DNA from 3 places in the Clostridioides sp. LIBA-2809 genome. Region 2 is predicted to be linked to each of the others. Evidence: a T-box and tRNA genes for the amino acid it is inferred to sense, from the RefSeq annotation. Region 2 holds a T-box; the other regions hold tRNA genes.
What was found. The T-box of region 2 lies ahead of alaS (alanine--tRNA ligase). A T-box ahead of a tRNA ligase gene usually reads a tRNA of that ligase, here a tRNA-Ala.
Positions count from the first base shown of each region.

Region 1: it encodes a tRNA-Ala, which carries the amino acid that the T-box ahead of alaS (alanine--tRNA ligase) is inferred to sense. The anticodon was not compared.
Region 3: it encodes a tRNA-Ala, which carries the amino acid that the T-box ahead of alaS (alanine--tRNA ligase) is inferred to sense. The anticodon was not compared.

Region 1 covers NZ_CP197004.1:125,955-132,884, reverse strand. Annotated here, with positions in the region: rRNA gene ACTG44_RS00870 (23S ribosomal RNA) at 1-1,921, opposite strand, end outside; tRNA gene ACTG44_RS00865 (tRNA-Ala) at 2,233-2,308, opposite strand; rRNA gene ACTG44_RS00860 (16S ribosomal RNA) at 2,364-3,866, opposite strand; gene cwlD (N-acetylmuramoyl-L-alanine amidase CwlD) at 4,150-4,815, opposite strand; gene rpsI (30S ribosomal protein S9) at 5,396-5,788, opposite strand; gene rplM (50S ribosomal protein L13) at 5,817-6,248, opposite strand; gene truA (tRNA pseudouridine(38-40) synthase TruA) at 6,368-6,930, opposite strand, start outside.
Region 2 covers NZ_CP197004.1:1,378,420-1,385,349, forward strand. Annotated here, with positions in the region: gene ACTG44_RS06655 (cell wall-binding repeat-containing protein) at 1-2,565, shown strand, start outside; gene mnmA (tRNA 2-thiouridine(34) synthase MnmA) at 2,715-3,794, shown strand; T-box leader at 3,937-4,176, shown strand; gene alaS (alanine--tRNA ligase) at 4,244-6,883, shown strand; gene ACTG44_RS06670 (IreB family regulatory phosphoprotein) at 6,908-6,930, shown strand, end outside.
Region 3 covers NZ_CP197004.1:150,679-157,608, reverse strand. Annotated here, with positions in the region: tRNA gene ACTG44_RS01090 (tRNA-Asp) at 1-7, opposite strand, end outside; tRNA gene ACTG44_RS01085 (tRNA-Val) at 13-88, opposite strand; tRNA gene ACTG44_RS01080 (tRNA-Gly) at 94-167, opposite strand; tRNA gene ACTG44_RS01075 (tRNA-Glu) at 177-251, opposite strand; tRNA gene ACTG44_RS01070 (tRNA-Met) at 267-342, opposite strand; tRNA gene ACTG44_RS01065 (tRNA-Leu) at 358-443, opposite strand; tRNA gene ACTG44_RS01060 (tRNA-Asn) at 449-523, opposite strand; rRNA gene rrf (5S ribosomal RNA) at 530-646, opposite strand; rRNA gene ACTG44_RS01050 (23S ribosomal RNA) at 777-3,674, opposite strand; tRNA gene ACTG44_RS01045 (tRNA-Ala) at 3,943-4,018, opposite strand; rRNA gene ACTG44_RS01040 (16S ribosomal RNA) at 4,074-5,576, opposite strand; tRNA gene ACTG44_RS01035 (tRNA-Ile) at 5,687-5,763, opposite strand; tRNA gene ACTG44_RS01030 (tRNA-Leu) at 5,775-5,863, opposite strand; rRNA gene rrf (5S ribosomal RNA) at 5,869-5,985, opposite strand; rRNA gene ACTG44_RS01020 (23S ribosomal RNA) at 6,186-6,930, opposite strand, start outside.

The sequences.
Region 1 (6,930 bases), 1.3 Mb from region 2:
GTTATAGTTACGGCCGCCGTTTACTGGGGCTTAAGTTCACTGCTTCGATTACTCTAACAGATCCCCTTAACCTTCCAGCACCGGGCAGGCGTCAGCTCCTATACATCGTCTTGCGACTTAGCAGAAACCTATGTTTTTGGTAAACAGTCGCTTGGGCCTATTCTCTGCGGCCACCGGATGGTGGCACCCCTTATCCCTAAGTTACGGGGTCATTTTGCCGAGTTCCTTAACAACAGTTCTCTCGCGGGCCTTAGGATACTCTCCTCACCCACCTGTGTCGGTTTGCGGTACGGGTACCTTTAACCTCGATAGAGACTTTTCTTGACAGTGTGAAATCAGCTACTTCGCTACTAAATTTCGCTCCCCATCACATCCCAGCATTATCAAAGCGGATTTACCTACTCTGACTGCCTCAATGCTTGGGCACACATAACCAACAGTGTGCTTAGCTTATCCTACTGTGTCATCCCATCTCTCAAACGGTTATCGGTAGTACAGGAATATCAACCTGTTGTCCATCACCTACGCCTTTCGGCCTCAGCTTAGGTCCCGACTAACCCAGGGCGGACGAACCTTCCCCTGGAAACCTTGGGTTTACGGCCTGTGGGATTCTCACCCACATCTCGCTACTCATGCCAACATTCTCACTCCCATACTGTCCACATGTCCTTACGGTCATGCTTCAACCCGTATGGGAAGCTCCCCTACCCATCATAATGATGCCGTAGCTTCGGTAGTAAGTTTTAGCCCCGGAAATCTTCGGCGCAGGATCACTCGACCAGTGAGCTATTACGCACTCTTTGAATGAGTGGCTGCTTCTAAGCCAACATCCTGGTTGTCTGTGCAATCCCACATCCTTTACCACTTAACTTACATTTAGGGACCTTAGCTGACGATCTGGGCTGTTGCCCTTTCGACTATGAATCTTATCACCCACAGTCTGACTCCCAAGTATAAGATGACGGCATTCGGAGTTTGATAGTCTTCGGTAGGTGCAATACCCCCTAGGACATTCAGTGCTCTACCTCCGTATCTCTCACCTTGAGGCTAGCCCTAAAGCTATTTCGGGGAGAACCAGCTATCTCCGGGCTCGATTGGAATTTCACCGCTACCCACAAGTCATCCCCGAGCTTTTCAACGCTCGTGGGTTCGGACCTCCACGAAATTTTACTTTCGCTTCATCCTGCTCATGGGTAGGTCGCCCGGTTTCGGGTCTACGTCAAGTAACTGAACGCTCAGTTAAAACTCGCTTTCGCTACGGCTCCACACCTTAAGTGCTTAACCTTGCTACTTAACGTAACTCGTTGGCCCGTTCTACAAAAAGTACGCGGTCACACAAGAAATGTGCTTCCACAGCTTGTAAGTGCAGGGTTTCAGGTTCTATTTCACTCCCCTCCCGGGGTTCTTTTCACCTTTCCCTCACGGTACTATACGCTATCGGTCACTAGGTAGTATTTAGCCTTGGAGGGTGGTCCCTCCTGCTTCCCACAGGGTTTCACGTGTCCCGTGGTACTCTGGATCATATCTGAAGTCTTCTCGTTTAACATACAGGACTATTACCTTCTGTGGTGGGTCTTTCCAAACCTCTTCAATTACGATACCTCTTCGTTATGATATGTCCGCAACCCCAATAAAGAAAACTTTATTGGTTTGGGCTATTCCGCGTTCGCTCGCCGCTACTTACGGAATCGAATTTCTTTCTCTTCCTTCAGGTACTTAGATGTTTCAGTTCCCTGAGTTCCCCTCATTAAGCTATGTATTCACTTAATGATACTTAGACATTACTCTAAGTGAGTTTCCTCATTCGGAAATCTTCGGATCAAAGTTTACGTGCAACTCCCCGAAGCTTATCGCAGCTTATCACGTCCTTCATCGGCTCCTAGTGCCAAGGCATCCGCCCTGCACCCTTAATAACTTGACCAGTTAAAAAGGTTTGATAGATTAAAGTCTATCAACTTGATAATTTTAAAAAGTTATCAGCTTTATATATTACAAATTAGATGTCATATCACTAAATATATATGCAGTTTTCAAAGTGCTAACGCACAGCGCCAACGGATAAATCCCGTTGCTTAAAGTGCTAACGCACGTCGCCAACAAACAAACTTCACATTCGTTCAGTTTATTCTGTTGCTTAAGGTGCTAATGCACAAGGCTTGTATAAAAATAAGCTTAAAGTGCAATCTAAGAGTCTACTAGATAAATCAAAGATTTAAGTAATATGCTCTTAAATGGTGGAGATGAGGAGAGTCGAACTCCTGACCCCTTGCTTGCAAGGCAAGTGCTCTCCCAACTGAGCTACACCCCCAAATATGAAGTTCATAAAGAACTTTCAAAATTAAACAGTAGGCAATTCTCCTTAGAAAGGAGGTGATCCAGCCGCACCTTCCGATACGGCTACCTTGTTACGACTTCACCCCAGTTATTGATTCCACCTTCGACGACTTCTTCCAAAAGGTTAGATAATCGGCTTCGGGCGTCTCCAACTCCCGTGGTGTGACGGGCGGTGTGTACAAGACCCGGGAACGCATTCACCGCAGCATTCTGATCTGCGATTACTAGTAACTCCAGCTTCATGTAGGCGAGTTTCAGCCTACAATCCGAACTGAGAGTAGCTTTAAGGGATTAGCTCCACCTTACGGCTTGGCAACCCTCTGTACTACCCATTGTAGCACGTGTGTAGCCCTAAGCATAAGGGGCATGATGATTTGACGTCATCCCCACCTTCCTCCAGGTTATCCCTGGCAGTCTCTCTAGAGTGCCCAACTTAATGATGGCAACTAAAGACAAGGGTTGCGCTCGTTGCGGGACTTAACCCAACATCTCACGACACGAGCTGACGACAACCATGCACCACCTGTCACCAATGTCCCCGAAGGGAACTCTCCGATTAAGGAGATGTCATTGGGATGTCAAGCTTAGGTAAGGTTCTTCGCGTTGCTTCGAATTAAACCACATGCTCCGCTACTTGTGCGGGTCCCCGTCAATTCCTTTGAGTTTCACTCTTGCGAGCGTACTTCCCAGGCGGAGTACTTAATGCGTTAGCTGCGGCACCGAGGGGGGTAACCCCCGACACCTAGTACTCATCGTTTACAGCGTGGACTACCAGGGTATCTAATCCTGTTTGCTCCCCACGCTTTCGTGCCTCAGCGTCAGTTACAGTCCAGAGAGCCGCCTTCGCAACTGGTGTTCCTCCTAATATCTACGCATTTCACCGCTACACTAGGAATTCCACTCTCCTCTCCTGCACTCAAGTCTCCCAGTTTCAAGAGCTTACTACGGTTGAGCCGTAGCCTTTCACTCCTGACTTGAAAGACCGCCTACGCACCCTTTACGCCCAGTAAATCCGGATAACGCTAGCCCCCTACGTATTACCGCGGCTGCTGGCACGTAGTTAGCCGGGGCTTCCTCCTCAAGTACCGTCATTATCTTCCTTGAGGACAGAGTTTTACGACCCGAAGGCCTTCATCACTCACGCGGCGTTGCTGCATCAGGCTTTCGCCCATTGTGCAATATTCCCCACTGCTGCCTCCCGTAGGAGTTTGGACCGTGTCTCAGTTCCAATGTGGCCGATCACCCTCTCAGGTCGGCTACTGATCGTCGCCTTGGTAAGCCGTTACCTTACCAACTAGCTAATCAGACGCGGGTCCATCCTGTACTGGCTCACCTTTGATATTTAAGAGATGCCTCTCAAATATGTTATCCCGTATTAGCATACCTTTCGGTATGTTATCCGTGTGTACAGGGTAGGTTACCCACGCGTTACTCACCCGTCCGCCGCTCTTTACCGAAGTAAATCGCTCAACTTGCATGTGTTAGGCACGCCGCCAGCGTTCATCCTGAGCCAGGATCAAACTCTCAAATAAAAGTTTATCAGGCTCAGATACTATTGTTATCAAAATATCTGGCTTTATGGTTTGTTTCTTGTTTATAAATTAACCTACTGTTTAATTTTCAAAGTTCTTTTGTCGTATTTTCGTGCTCCTTTTGGGCACTCATATATAATACCATCTATATGATTCCAAGTCAACGCTTTTTTAACTTTTATTTTAAATATTTTTTTGACAAGACAAAAATAGCCTATATTAATGCATTTTAACCGCTTTAATACAAGCTATTTACATATTCAGACCCATTTTTATAATACTTTTAACTTAGATATTTTTGTATTCCTATGTATATTGCCCATGCTATCTTCTCTTGATATGTTTCATCAGTCAAAAGTTTACATTCTTTTTCATTTGATAAAAAACCGCACTCTATTAATACTGATGGAATGTTATTTTCTTTTAAAAGATATATATCGTCTCTAGGTTTGACCTCTCTATTGTTTGTCTTATCTACTACTCTTTTAAGTTCCTCTTGAATACACTTTGATAATTCTTTACTATCTTGTTTGTCTTTAGGATAAAAAGTTTGAGCTCCATAGTATTTTGATTGTTCAAAGGCATTGAGATGTATAGAAACAAACATATTAGCATTAGAATTAGATATTATTTCTTTCCTATTTTTCAAATTCTCATTATACTTTTGTCTTGTCGTTTTGTTATTTTCCTCTTTGTAAAGACTACTATCATCTTCTCTAGTCAATATTACAAGACCTCCACTTGATTCTATAAGCTCTCTAAGCTTAAGTGTTATGGCTAAGTTAATATCCTTTTCAGATGTACTCTTATCCTTATTTAACGCCCCTGGGTCAATCCCTCCATGGCCAGCATCTAAAATTATTGTTTTATTTGTTACTGGCATATACTTAATAACATCTTCGGATATATTTTTCACTTCAAATATTGACACTATCACTAGACACACCATAACAAAACTGAAAATTATATGTTTTATGTACTTTCTCACAACATCACCCTGTATATGTATACTTACAAAAACACTATAATATTCCAGATATTAGTACAAACATTTAAATTTTACTTTTCTAATTATCAATTTCCATTTATTGTATTAACTTATTAGTATTGGCATATATAATTTACAATATCATATATTACTAACCCCTTTAATTTAACACTCTTATCTACTATTAGATAATAATTGATTTGGTAAAAGACTATATAAGTTACAATAACATAATCTATGAATTATACTAATTAATATATATTCATAGATTATGCTGTTAAAGAATACAAAAATTTTAATTACAAATTTATAAAATTCTATACTACTTTCATTAACAATACCATTATATAAATAAATTTAATACTTTATCGTTATATTAAATAAATAAAAAAGGATGCTTTCCCTACAGAAAAACATCCTAATAAAACATCTTATTATTTCATTGTATATAAATCTTAATTTAAACCCAACATTTTTAACATACCAATACTTTTCAAATAAAAATATATAAGGTATTTTGCTTTTCCAAAAAAATAAGTAATTATCTTTTTGAGAATTGTGGAGCTCTTCTTGCTGCTTTTAATCCGTATTTCTTTCTTTCCTTCATTCTTGCATCTCTAGTTAAGAAACCTTCTTTCTTTAAAGCAGGTCTTAAATCTAAATCAGCTTTTAATAAAGCTCTAGATATACCATGTCTTATAGCTCCAGCTTGTCCAGTGAATCCTCCACCTTCAACTTTTACTATAACATCATATTTATTTTCATTTCCAGTTAAAACTAATGGTTGTTTAACATCTCTTATTAATGTTTCATAGTTAAAATAATTTTCTAATGCTCTTCCATTTACTAATATATTTCCTTCACCTGCAACTAGTCTTACTCTAGCAACAGAACTTTTTCTTCTTCCAGTTCCATAATATTGAACGTTAGCCATTATAAACTCCTCCTTTCACCTATTAATCTTACTTAAAGTTTAAAACTTCTGGATTTTGAGCTGCATGAGTGTGTTCAGCACCTGCGAATACTCTTAATCTAGTCATCATTCTGCTTCTTAATTTGTTCTTAGGTAACATACCACTTACAGCATGTGCTATAACTTCTTCTGGTTTCTTATCCATCATATCTCTGTAAGATATTTCTTTTAATCCACCTACATAACCAGTATGGTATCTGTAATATTTTTGATCTAATTTCTTACCACTTAAAACTATCTTTCCTGCATTTACTACAACAACAAAATCTCCACCATCAACGTGAGGAGTAAATGTTGGTTTATGTTTACCTCTCAATACTGTCGCTATTTCTGTTGCTAAACGACCTAGTGTTTTACCTTCAGCGTCAACTAAGTACCATTTTCTTTGTACATCAGCTGGCTTAGCTATATAACTTTTCATAACTGTCCCTCCTTAACTATTTCTCATAAAATTTTTTTACCGTTTATGTCAAGTCCGGGGCAAGTGGACTTATTAACACATTCTCATATATTTTAATACATGTAGCCTGGTGTGTCAAGTTAATAATGAACTTTTTTAAGAAATAATCCTTGTGCTGGAGCTGTATGTCCACATTTTGACCTAGTTTTAGATTCTATTATCTCTAAAAATGACTCATTAATTCTACCACGTCCTATATCAATAAGTGTTCCAACAATAATTCTTACCATATTATATAAAAATCCATTACCACTAATTTCTACAACAATCAAGTCGTCTTTTTTATTGATATCAATATCATATATAGTTCTAATTGTATCTTTTACAGATGAACCAGAACTCATAAAACCTTTAAAATCATGTGTTCCTAAAATACTTTTTGACTCTAAACACATTTTGTCAAAATCAAGTTCATATTTTACTTGATACGATATATCACTAAGTATCGGATTTCTAAACTTGCTATTATATATTAGATATTTATATGTTTTACCTTTTGCACTATACCTTGAATGGAAATCTTCGTTAACTTCACATGCTTTTATAATTGATATATCCTTTGGTAGTTTAGCATTTAAAGCCATTGGTATACTTTCTACATTTATGTCTGAATTAATTTTAAAATTTGCAATTTGACCAATAG
Region 2 (6,930 bases):
GATGATAGAACGAAGGCTGAAATAATAAGATTAAAAGCCGAAAAAGTATACTTAATAGGTGGAGTAAAAACTCTGGGTTCAGAAGTAGAAGCTCAATTAAAATCTCTAAAAATTGATACAGAAAGAATATCTGGAAATGATAGGTATCAAACATCTTTAGAATTAGCTAAAAAATTAGATGAATCTCTTGGAAGAAAAACTACTAGTAATATTTCAAAAATAGTTGTTGTTAATGGTGAAAAAGGTCTAGCTGACGCAGTAAGTGTAGGAGCAGCAGCAGCTCAAAATAAAATGCCAATAATACTTTCTAGTCCAAATGAGGGTATAAAATTATCGAGTCAATTTATAAAAGATAAAGGTATAAAAACATCTTATGTAATTGGTGGTGTAAAGTCAATCTCAGAAGCAACAAAAAATACTTTACCTAGTCCTAAAAGATTGTCAGGAAATGATAGAAATGAAACTAATGCTGCTGTTATAAGAGGTCTATACGAGACAAAAGAGTTGAAAAATGCATATATAACAAAAGATGGTATGAATAAACAAGGTGACCTTATAGACTCACTAGCAGTAGGTTCACTAGCAGCAAAAAATAATTCTCCAGTAGTTTTAGTTGGAAACAAGTTAAATAAAGAACAAGAAAAAGTATTGAATACTAAAAGCTTAAAAACAATCACACAGGTTGGAGGCTCAGGTAATGAAAATGCTTTTTCTGAAATAAAAAAATCACAATCTACAACAGTATATGAAGTTAAAAACTTAGAAGAATTAAAAACAGCCTTAGTTAAGGCTGATGCAAATGATGTTATAAATGTTAAGCCATCAGGAACTATATCAAATGATTTATCATTAAGTACTAATAATTCAATTTCTGTAAATTTAAACGGTACATATACAGGGACTATAGTAGTAACTGCTCCAAATGCAGATATAGTTAATAAAGGGACAATAAGTAAAGTATTAGTTAAAGACAGTAAAGGTGGAACAATAATAAATGAAAGTGGAGCAAAAATAGAAAAAGTAGAGATACAAAATAATTCTAGTAATGTTGTAGTTAAGAATAATGGTAAAATAACAAATATAAAAAATGATGCAACAGGAACAAATATAAAAAATGAAGGAACAATAACTGATAAAGTAGAAGGTTCTCAGAGTCCAAGTATAGATGGTACTAAACCAGGTGGAAGTTCATCTGGAGGTTCTTCATCAAGTGGAGGTAGTTCAGGTGGTGGTTCGTCTGTAAAAGACAAATTGATAACATCAATAACAGCACTTGAAGATTCAATAAAAATTCAAAATGTAGAAAATGGAACAGAGTTAAGCAGACTAAACTTACCAAAAGAGCTATCAGCAACAGTATCTGGAGTAGCTAATACTAAAGTAGGGGTAACCTGGAAAAGTACACCAGAGTATAGTCCTACAACATCAGGAACATATGTATTCAAGGCCAATTTAGCAAATGGATATAAACTATCAGAAGGATTATCACTACCAAGTATTACAGTAAAAGTAGCTGAACCTGTTAAAGTTGAGACAATAAAAATTAATAATACTGCTACATTAGAAAAAGCACTTGATTTACAAGAAGATGGTCAAATATGGGAAATAGATGGACAAATAAATGTCGAAAAGCCAATTGTTATAAATAAAAAAATAATTATAAATGGCATTAATGATGCTGAGTTAATAAAATCTGCAGAATTTACTGATACTATACCAGGATATGAAAATATAGTGACGTTAGACAGAATAGATAATGTAGAAATAAACAATCTAAAAGTAACTGGTTTAGATTCTGATAGGATAAATAAATCAGGAATGCATGTTTATTTATCAAAAAATATTAAATTAAATAATGTAACTTTGAATAACAATAAGGGTGCAGGTCTAATAGTAAATGGCTCATCAGTAACAGCTTCAAATCTTAGAACAAGTGGAAATGGATGGTATGGAGTAAATGTAGAATATGTAAAAGCTGATGGAGTTGTAAGTGAAACTAACGCAAACTTAACTTTGACAGATAATTGTAATATAAGTGAATATACTCCAATACAAACAGATAATTATGATAAAGATAAAGTTGTTGTTAATGGATTTGGAGAGTGTAAACTATCACAAGATTCAAAAACTGCTACTTGGGGCAAAGCTTCTATCACTATGAATGAACTTGTTAATATAACACAAGAAAATAAAATAGATGAAAATCAAGATGGTAGTATACCTAAATTTGAAAATACTGAAAATAGAACACCAGTAGAGATTACGCTAAACAAAGGTAAAAATGATTATCAGAATGTAAGAGTAAAAATAAAAGAGGAAGATGGTTCAGCAGGTTTAGGTGGAATACAATTAATTGCCAAAGATAGCAATGGAAATTGGTTTAACATAGTAAACACAGGATGGGGTCCAATGGAAGGATTTTCATTAAAAGATGCAACAACACCAGTTTATCTAGTTGGAAATACAGAAGGTACTTATAAAGTAAAAATACAGCTAGTTGATGTTAGTAATTCTAATAAAATAATAACAGAAACAACAGCATCAGTAGATGTAGTTAAGAATTAGTAAATAAAAAATTAACCTTAAATCTTTTAAAATTACTTAATAATATTATTTTTTTTAGAAAATAGAGCAAGCTATATTTTAAATAAATACAATGCTTGCTCTATATGGTATAATAATAAGTAATGCAAAAGATGAGGTGAAATTTGTTTATGAATAAAAAAGTAATGATAGGTATGAGTGGAGGAGTGGATAGCTCTGTAGCTGCATATCTTTTAAAACAACAAGGTTATGATGTCATTGGTGTTACTATGAAATTGTGGCAAGATGATGACGATGTTGAAAATGAAGGTGGTTGTTGCTCTTTATCAGCAGTTGAAGATGCTAGAAGAGTAGCAAATAAAATAGGTATACCATTTTATGTTCTAAATTTTAGAGAAGTATTTAAAGAAAAAGTAATAGATTATTTTATAGATGAATATTTAGAAGGAAAAACTCCTAATCCTTGTATAGCTTGTAATAAGCATATAAAATTTAATGATTTTTATAAGAAAGCTAGACAAATAGGTTGTGATTATGTGGCTACAGGTCACTATGCAAAGATAGAAAAGGATGAAAGTACAGGAAGATATTTGCTAAAAAAATCTGTTACGGATAAAAAAGACCAAACTTATGCACTTTATAATCTTACACAAGAACAACTAGAACATACTTTATTGCCAATAGGTGATTATGAAAAAGATAGAGTAAGAGAAATTGCTAAAGAAATGGGAATGGCAGTCCACAATAAGCCTGATAGTCAGGAAATTTGTTTTGTTAAAGATAATGACTATGCAAATTATGTAAAAAAACATTCTAAAAAGCGTATTGAAGAAGGTTTTTTTGTAGATACTAAAGGAAATATACTTGGAAAACACAAGGGTATACTATACTATACAATAGGTCAAAGAAAAGGTCTTGGAATTACCTTTGGGAAACCAATGTTTGTAATAGATATAAATCCAATAAATAATACTATAATTCTTGGAGATAATGAAGAATTGTTTAAAAAAGAACTTATTGCAAAAGATGTTAACTTTATATCAATAAATAAATTAGAAGAACCACTAAGAGTTCAAGCAAAAATAAGATATTCAGCAAAACCATCACCAGCGACTATTCACAAAATAGGAGAAGATACTATTAAAATAGTTTTTGATGAAGCTCAAAGGGCTATTACTAAAGGTCAATCTGTAGTAATGTATGATGGAGACCTGGTAGTAGGTGGAGGAATAATCGAGAAAAGTTTATAAAAACATCTAAAAAATTAAAAAAATAAACAATAAAGTATATTAAAGTGGAATAAAGTTTATAAAATAAATTTATTGTATATGGAAATATAGTATTGATTAATTTTGTAAAATTTAGTAATATAATTAGTATATTAATTAAAAAGCAAATACAGTGATAAGGAATAGTAAAATATTTGATGTCTTACAGAGAGAGGGAAAATGCTGGAAGCCCTTAGAATACAATATTTGAAGCAGCCTTTTAGTAGCAATCTTGAACAATTTATATTATGTAAAGAATATATAAGTAGAGATTGACGGTAGTTACGTTATAGCTAAGGTTTTCCGAAGATATCATAGTTTTTATGATAATTAGGGTGGTACCGCGATTGTCCTCGCCCCTATAAATTTATTTATAGGGACGAGGTTTTTTATTTAAACGAAAAAATAAAATTTATCAGGAGGAACATAATATGGAAAAGATGGGATTAAACGAAATAAGAAGTAAGTTTTTAGAGTTTTTTGAGTCAAAAGGTCATTATGTAGCAAATAGTTATTCTTTAGTACCAAACAATGACAAGAGTTTATTACTTATAAATTCAGGTATGGCACCTTTGAAAAACTATTTTTCAGGTGTAGAAGTACCTCCAAATGTAAGAATGTGTACATCTCAGAAATGTATAAGAACAGGAGATATAGAAAATGTAGGTATAACTGCAAGACACGCTACATTCTTTGAAATGATGGGTAACTTTTCATTTGGAGATTACTTTAAAAGAGAATCAATTAAATGGGGATGGGAATTTGTTACAGAATGGTTAAATATACCAGAAGATAAGATTTGGGTAACTGTATATGAAGAAGATGATGATTCTTATGATATATGGGCAAAAGAAATGAATTTCCCAGAAGAAAGAATGGTTAGACTTGGGAAAGATGATAATTTCTGGGAAATAGGTACAGGTCCTTGTGGTCCTTGTTCAGAAATTTATTTCGATAGAGGAGAAGAGTATGGATGTGATAATCCAGATTGTAAACCAGGCTGTGATTGTGATAGATATTTGGAATTTTGGAACCATGTATTTACTCAATTTGATAGAGATGAAGAAGGAAACTATAGCTTATTAGAAAGTAAAAATATAGATACAGGTATGGGTCTTGAAAGAATGGGATGTATCATGCAAGGAGTTGATACTATCTTTGAAGTAGATACAATTAAGTCTATATTAGAAGCAGTTGAGAAATTAACAGGAGTAAAATATGGAGAGAATCCAAAAAATGATATATCACTAAGAATAATAACTGACCATATAAGGGCTGTAACGTTCTTAGTTAGCGATGGAGTACTTCCATCAAATGAAGGAAGAGGATATGTTCTTAGAAGACTTCTTAGACGTGCTGCTCGTCATGGTAAATTATTAGGTGTAAAAGAATTATTTTTACAGAAACTAATAGATGAAGTTATAAAAGTAAATGATAAAGCATATCCAGTTTTAGTTGAAAAAGAAAGCTACATTAAAAAAGTAGTTGGTATAGAAGAAGAAAAATTCAATGAAACTATAGACCAAGGAACAGAAATATTAAATTCTTATATAGAAGTATTAAAAAGTGAAGGAAAAACTGTTTTAAGTGGTCAAGAAGCCTTTAAATTATATGATACTTATGGTTTCCCAATAGACTTGACTAAAGAAATCTTAGAAGAAGAACATTTATCTGTAGATGAAGAAGCTTTTAATGAAGAAATGGAAAAACAAAAAGAAAGAGCTAGAAATGCGAGAGGAAATATGGATGGAGAAAGTTGGAAGGAAGACCCTCTATCAAAATTAGAATCTACAGTTGATAGTATGTTTAATGGATATACTGAAATATATGGAGAAGGAATTATTGAAGCTATAGTTAAAGACGATGAGTTAGTTCAAAGTGCAAAAGAAGGCGATAAGGTATCTATAGTACTAGACAATACTACTTTCTATCCTGAAGGTGGAGGACAAGTTGGAGATTGTGGATTAATAACTAATGAAAACCTAGTTGTAGAAGTACTAAATACTAAAAAAGGAGCTAATAATAGTATAAAACATATAGGTGTAATAAAATCAGGAAAAATAAGCAATGGAGATAAAGTGAAGACACTGGTAGATGGAGAAATTAGAATGGCAGCTGCAAGAAATCACAGTGCTACGCATTTACTTCATAAGGCATTAAAAGAAGTATTAGGAGACCATGTTAATCAAGCTGGTTCTTTAGTTACTCCAGAAAGACTTAGATTTGATATTACTCACTTTGAAGCTATATCAAATGAAGAATTAAAAGTAATAGAAGAAAAAGTAAATAATGTTATTTTAGCGTCTTTAGACATAAAATGTGATATTATGAATATAAAGGAAGCTAAAGAAAAAGGAGCTACAGCACTATTTGGTGAAAAATATGGTGATGAGGTAAGAGTAGTTTCTATGGGAGATTATTCTACAGAACTTTGTGGAGGAACTCATTTGACAAATACTTCTCAAGTAGGAATGTTCAAGATATTATCTGAAGGTGGAGTAGCAGCAGGTGTAAGAAGAATAGAAGCAATAACAGGAAAAGCTGTTTATGAATATCTAAAAGAAAGAGACGGTATTATCTCTGAAGTTTGTGTAAGCTTAAAATCTAAGGAAGATAATTTAATTCAAAGAATAAGCTCTTTATTAGAAGAGAATAAAAATTTATCTAAAGAATTACATGATATGAAAGCTAAGATGAGTTTACAATCAGCTGATTCTATTTTTGATTCTAAAGTTGAAGTAAATGGAGTTAATTTAATAACTAATAAATTTGAAGGTATGGACATGGATACACTAAGAGAAACAGCAGATAATCTAAGAGATAAGCTTGGTTCTGGTGTAGTGGTACTAGCAAATGTAGTAGATGATAAAGTTAACTTTGTAGTTACTGCCACTAAAGATGTATTAGACAAGGGAATACATTCAGGTAATATTGTTAGAGAAGTTGCAAAAATAGCTGGAGGAAAAGGTGGTGGAAGACCTAATATGGCACAAGCAGGAGCTAGTGATGTATCTAAGGTTGACCAAGCTTTAAGCTATGCAAGTGAGGTTATTAAGACACAAGTTAAATAACATTCACTTAAGGAGGTTTTTAATTTGGAAAAAGATTTAGACTACAC
Region 3 (6,930 bases), 1.2 Mb from region 2:
CCAGGCCGCAAATGGTGGGACCAACAGGGCTCGAACCTGTGACCCCCTGCTTGTAAGGCAGGTGCTCTCCCAGCTGAGCTATGGTCCCATTTTTGGAGCGGGTGAAGGGGATCGAACCCTCACAGCTGGCTTGGAAGGCCAGAACTCTACCATTGAGCTACACCCGCATATTTAATTGGTGACTCGTAGGGGAATTGAACCCCTGTTACCGCCGTGAAAGGGCGGTGTCTTAACCTCTTGACCAACGAGCCATTTTAATATTTTAATGGTTGCGGAGGCAGGACTTGAACCTACGACCTTCGGGTTATGAGCCCGACGAGCTGCCAACTGCTCCACTCCGCGATATTGTTTTATAAGTGCCGAAGACCGGAATCGAACCGGTACGAGAGGTAAGTCCCGCAGGATTTTAAGTCCTGTGCGTCTGCCAGTTCCGCCACTTCGGCTTTTTTGGCTCCAAGGGTGGGGCTCGAACCCACAGCCTACCGGTTAACAGCCGGTTGCTCCACCGTTGAGCTACCTTGGAACATTAACGTGGCTACGTCCTACTCTCCCAGGCAGTTTCCCACCAAGTACCATCAGCGCTAGAGAGCTTAACTTCTGTGTTCGGAATGGGAACAGGTGTATCCTCTCTGCTATTGTAACCACATAATCTTTATACTTAATATATTTTATGTTTAATATAACTATTAAACTTTAGAATCTAGTAAATACTAGTTTCCTTAGAGTTAGTACTCTAAAAACTACACATATATTTTACTGAATGGACATCAAATAATTTGGTCAAGTCCTCGACCTATTAGTATCGATAAGCTAAATACATTGCTGCACTTACACCTTCGACCTATCAACCAGATAGTCTTTCTGGGGTCTTACCCTTGCGGTGGGAAATCTTATCTTGAAGTTGGCTTCGCGCTTAGATGCTTTCAGCGCTTATCCATTCCGTACATAGCTACCCAGCCATGCCCTTGGCAGAACAACTGGTACACCAGAGGTACGTCCATCCCGGTCCTCTCGTACTAAGGACAGGTCTTCTCAAATTTCCTACGCCTGCGACGGATAGGGACCGAACTGTCTCACGACGTTCTGAACCCAGCTCGCGTACCACTTTAATGGGCGAACAGCCCAACCCTTGGGACCTACTACAGCCCCAGGATGTGATGAGCCGACATCGAGGTGCCAAACCTCCCCGTCGATGTGGACTCTTGGGGGAGATAAGCCTGTTATCCCCAGGGTAGCTTTTATCCGTTGAGCGATGGCCCTTCCACGCAGAACCACCGGATCACTAAGTCCGATTTTCATCCTTGCTCGACCTGTATGTCTTGCAATCAAGCTCTCTTTTGCCTTTACACTCTACGTACGATTTCCGACCGTACTGAGAGAACCTTTGAGCGCCTCCGTTACCTTTTGGGAGGCGACCGCCCCAGTCAAACTGCCCACCTGACAGTGTCCCAAGACCAGATTCATGGCCTATGGTTAGAGTCCCAGTACTACAAGGGTGGTATCCCAAGGATGGCTCCGCCAAAACTGGCGTCCTGGTTTCAAAGCCTCCCACCTATCCTGTACATGTAGTACCAAGACCCAATGTCAAGCTACAGTAAAGCTCCATGGGGTCTTTCCGTCCTGTCGCAGGTATCCGGCATCTTCACCGGAATTACAATTTCACCGAGTCTGTTGTTGAGACAGTGCCCAAATCGTTACGCCTTTCGTGCGGGTCGGAACTTACCCGACAAGGAATTTCGCTACCTTAGGACCGTTATAGTTACGGCCGCCGTTTACTGGGGCTTAAGTTCACTGCTTCGATTGCTCTAACAGATCCCCTTAACCTTCCAGCACCGGGCAGGCGTCAGCTCCTATACATCGTCTTGCGACTTAGCAGAAACCTATGTTTTTGGTAAACAGTCGCTTGGGCCTATTCTCTGCGGCCACCGGATGGTGGCACCCCTTATCCCTAAGTTACGGGGTCATTTTGCCGAGTTCCTTAACAACAGTTCTCTCGCGGGCCTTAGGATACTCTCCTCACCCACCTGTGTCGGTTTGCGGTACGGGTACCTTTAACCTCGATAGAGACTTTTCTTGACAGTGTGAAATCAGCTACTTCGCTACTAAATTTCGCTCCCCATCACATCCCAGCATTATCAAAGCGGATTTACCTACTCTGACTGCCTCAATGCTTGGGCACACATAACCAACAGTGTGCTTAGCTTATCCTACTGTGTCATCCCATCTCTCAAACGGTTATCGGTAGTACAGGAATATCAACCTGTTGTCCATCACCTACGCCTTTCGGCCTCAGCTTAGGTCCCGACTAACCCAGGGCGGACGAACCTTCCCCTGGAAACCTTGGGTTTACGGCCTGTGGGATTCTCACCCACATCTCGCTACTCATGCCAACATTCTCACTCCCATACTGTCCACATGTCCTTACGGTCATGCTTCAACCCGTATGGGAAGCTCCCCTACCCATCATTACTGATGCCGTAGCTTCGGTAGTAAGTTTTAGCCCCGGAAATCTTCGGCGCAGGATCACTCGACCAGTGAGCTATTACGCACTCTTTGAATGAGTGGCTGCTTCTAAGCCAACATCCTGGTTGTCTGTGCAATCCCACATCCTTTACCACTTAACTTACATTTAGGGACCTTAGCTGACGATCTGGGCTGTTGCCCTTTCGACTATGAATCTTATCACCCACAGTCTGACTCCCAAGTATAAGATGACGGCATTCGGAGTTTGATAGTCTTCGGTAGGTGCAATACCCCCTAGGACATTCAGTGCTCTACCTCCGTATCTCTCACCTTGAGGCTAGCCCTAAAGCTATTTCGGGGAGAACCAGCTATCTCCGGGCTCGATTGGAATTTCACCGCTACCCACAAGTCATCCCCGAGCTTTTCAACGCTCGTGGGTTCGGACCTCCACGAAATTTTACTTTCGCTTCATCCTGCTCATGGGTAGGTCGCCCGGTTTCGGGTCTACGTCAAGTAACTGAACGCTCAGTTAAAACTCGCTTTCGCTACGGCTCCACACCTTAAGTGCTTAACCTTGCTACTTAACGTAACTCGTTGGCCCGTTCTACAAAAAGTACGCGGTCACACAAGAAATGTGCTTCCACAGCTTGTAAGTGCAGGGTTTCAGGTTCTATTTCACTCCCCTCCCGGGGTTCTTTTCACCTTTCCCTCACGGTACTATACGCTATCGGTCACTAGGTAGTATTTAGCCTTGGAGGGTGGTCCCTCCTGCTTCCCACAGGGTTTCACGTGTCCCGTGGTACTCTGGATCATATCTAAAGTCTTCTCGTTTAACATACAGGACTATTACCTTCTGTGGTGGGTCTTTCCAAACCTCTTCAATTACGATACCTCTTCGTTATGATATGTCCGCAACCCCAATAAAGAAAACTTTATTGGTTTGGGCTATTCCGCGTTCGCTCGCCGCTACTTACGGAATCGAATTTCTTTCTCTTCCTTCAGGTACTTAGATGTTTCAGTTCCCTGAGTTCCCCTCATTAAGCTATGTATTCACTTAATGATACTTAGACATTACTCTAAGTGAGTTTCCTCATTCGGAAATCTTCGGATCAAAGTTTACGTGCAACTCCCCGAAGCTTATCGCAGCTTATCACGTCCTTCATCGGCTCCTAGTGCCAAGGCATCCGCCCTGCACCCTTAATAACTTGACCAGTTAAAAAGGTTTGATAGATTAAAGTCTATCAACTTGATAATTTTAAAAAGTTATCAGCTTTATATATTACAAATTAGATGTCATATCACTAAATATATATGCAGTTTTCAAAGTGCTAGCGCACAGCGCCAACAAACAAACTTCACATTCGTTCAGTTTATTCTGTTGCTTAAAGTGCTAACGCACAAGGCTTGTATAAAAATAAGCTTAAAGTGCATGTAAGAGTCTACTAGATAAATCAAAGATTTAAGTAATATGCTCTTAAATGGTGGAGATGAGGAGAGTCGAACTCCTGACCCCTTGCTTGCAAGGCAAGTGCTCTCCCAACTGAGCTACACCCCCAAATATGAAGTTCATAAAGAACTTTCAAAATTAAACAGTAGGCAATTCTCCTTAGAAAGGAGGTGATCCAGCCGCACCTTCCGATACGGCTACCTTGTTACGACTTCACCCCAGTTATTGATTCCACCTTCGACGACTTCTTCCAAAAGGTTAGATAATCGGCTTCGGGCGTCTCCAACTCCCGTGGTGTGACGGGCGGTGTGTACAAGACCCGGGAACGCATTCACCGCAGCATTCTGATCTGCGATTACTAGTAACTCCAGCTTCATGTAGGCGAGTTTCAGCCTACAATCCGAACTGAGAGTAGCTTTAAGGGATTAGCTCCACCTTACGGCTTGGCAACCCTCTGTACTACCCATTGTAGCACGTGTGTAGCCCTAAGCATAAGGGGCATGATGATTTGACGTCATCCCCACCTTCCTCCAGGTTATCCCTGGCAGTCTCTCTAGAGTGCCCAACTTAATGATGGCAACTAAAGACAAGGGTTGCGCTCGTTGCGGGACTTAACCCAACATCTCACGACACGAGCTGACGACAACCATGCACCACCTGTCACCAATGTCCCCGAAGGGAAGTCTCCGATTAAGGAGATGTCATTGGGATGTCAAGCTTAGGTAAGGTTCTTCGCGTTGCTTCGAATTAAACCACATGCTCCGCTACTTGTGCGGGTCCCCGTCAATTCCTTTGAGTTTCACTCTTGCGAGCGTACTTCCCAGGCGGAGTACTTAATGCGTTAGCTGCGGCACCGAGGGGGGTAACCCCCGACACCTAGTACTCATCGTTTACAGCGTGGACTACCAGGGTATCTAATCCTGTTTGCTCCCCACGCTTTCGTGCCTCAGCGTCAGTTACAGTCCAGAGAGCCGCCTTCGCAACTGGTGTTCCTCCTAATATCTACGCATTTCACCGCTACACTAGGAATTCCACTCTCCTCTCCTGCACTCAAGTCTCCCAGTTTCAAGAGCTTACTACGGTTGAGCCGTAGCCTTTCACTCCTGACTTGAAAGACCGCCTACGCACCCTTTACGCCCAGTAAATCCGGATAACGCTAGCCCCCTACGTATTACCGCGGCTGCTGGCACGTAGTTAGCCGGGGCTTCCTCCTCAAGTACCGTCATTATCTTCCTTGAGGACAGAGTTTTACGACCCGAAGGCCTTCATCACTCACGCGGCGTTGCTGCATCAGGCTTTCGCCCATTGTGCAATATTCCCCACTGCTGCCTCCCGTAGGAGTTTGGACCGTGTCTCAGTTCCAATGTGGCCGATCACCCTCTCAGGTCGGCTACTGATCGTCGCCTTGGTAAGCCGTTACCTTACCAACTAGCTAATCAGACGCGGGTCCATCCTGTACTGGCTCACCTTTGATATTTAAGAGATGCCTCTCAAATATGTTATCCCGTATTAGCATACCTTTCGGTATGTTATCCGTGTGTACAGGGTAGGTTACCCACGCGTTACTCACCCGTCCGCCGCTCTTTACCGAAGTAAATCGCTCAACTTGCATGTGTTAGGCACGCCGCCAGCGTTCATCCTGAGCCAGGATCAAACTCTCAAATAAAAGTTTATCAGGCTCAGATACTATTGTTATCAAAATATCTGGCTTTATGGTTTGTTTCTTGTTTTATAAATTAACCTACTGTTTAATTTTCAAAGTTCTTTAAATTATTGTGGTGGGCCATCAGGGACTCGAACCCCAGACCTACCGGTTATGAGCCGGGCGCTCTAACCAACTGAGCTAATGGCCCACAATAATTTGTGGTGCCGAAGACCGGAATCGAACCGGTACGAGAGGTAAGTCCCGCAGGATTTTAAGTCCTGTGCGTCTGCCAGTTCCGCCACTTCGGCACATCACCTGGCTATGTCCTACTCTCCCAGGCAGTTTCCCACCAAGTACCATCAGCGCTAGAGAGCTTAACTTCTGTGTTCGGAATGGGAACAGGTGTATCCTCTCTGCTATTATAACCAGATTATTGTCTAAATTTTCATTTAACTTTTTTCTAAGACAAGTATTATAATAACATCTTTGTCTTATTATGTCAATACTTTTTTTATTCGATTTTTTAGTTTATAAAACTACTAAAAATCTATAATTTTTGACAAGTTTAAACATATAGAGTTAGCACTCTAAAAACTACACATATATTTTACTGAATGAACATCAAATAATTTGGTCAAGTCCTCGACCTATTAGTATCGATAAGCTAAATACATTGCTGCACTTACACCTTCGACCTATCAACCAGATAGTCTTTCTGGGGTCTTACCCTTGCGGTGGGAAATCTTATCTTGAAGTTGGCTTCGCGCTTAGATGCTTTCAGCGCTTATCCATTCCGTACATAGCTACCCAGCCATGCCCTTGGCAGAACAACTGGTACACCAGAGGTACGTCCATCCCGGTCCTCTCGTACTAAGGACAGGTCTTCTCAAATTTCCTACGCCTGCGACGGATAGGGACCGAACTGTCTCACGACGTTCTGAACCCAGCTCGCGTACCACTTTAATGGGCGAACAGCCCAACCCTTGGGACCTACTACAGCCCCAGGATGTGATGAGCCGACATCGAGGTGCCAAACCTCCCCGTCGATGTGGACTCTTGGGGGAGATAAGCCTGTTATCCCCAGGGTAGCTTTTATCCGTTGAGCGATGGCCCTTCCACGCAGAACCACCGGATCACTAAGTCCGATTTTCATCCTTGCTCGACCTGTATGTCTTGCAATCAAGCTCTCTTTTGCCTTTACACTCTACGTACGATTTCCGACCGTACTGAGAGAACCTTTGAGCGCCTCCGTTACCTTTTGGGAGGCGACCGCCCCAGTCAAACTGCCCACCTGACAGTGTCCCAAGACCAGATTCATGGCCTATGGTTAGAGTCCCAGTACTACAAGGGTGGTATCCCAAGGATGGCTCCGCCA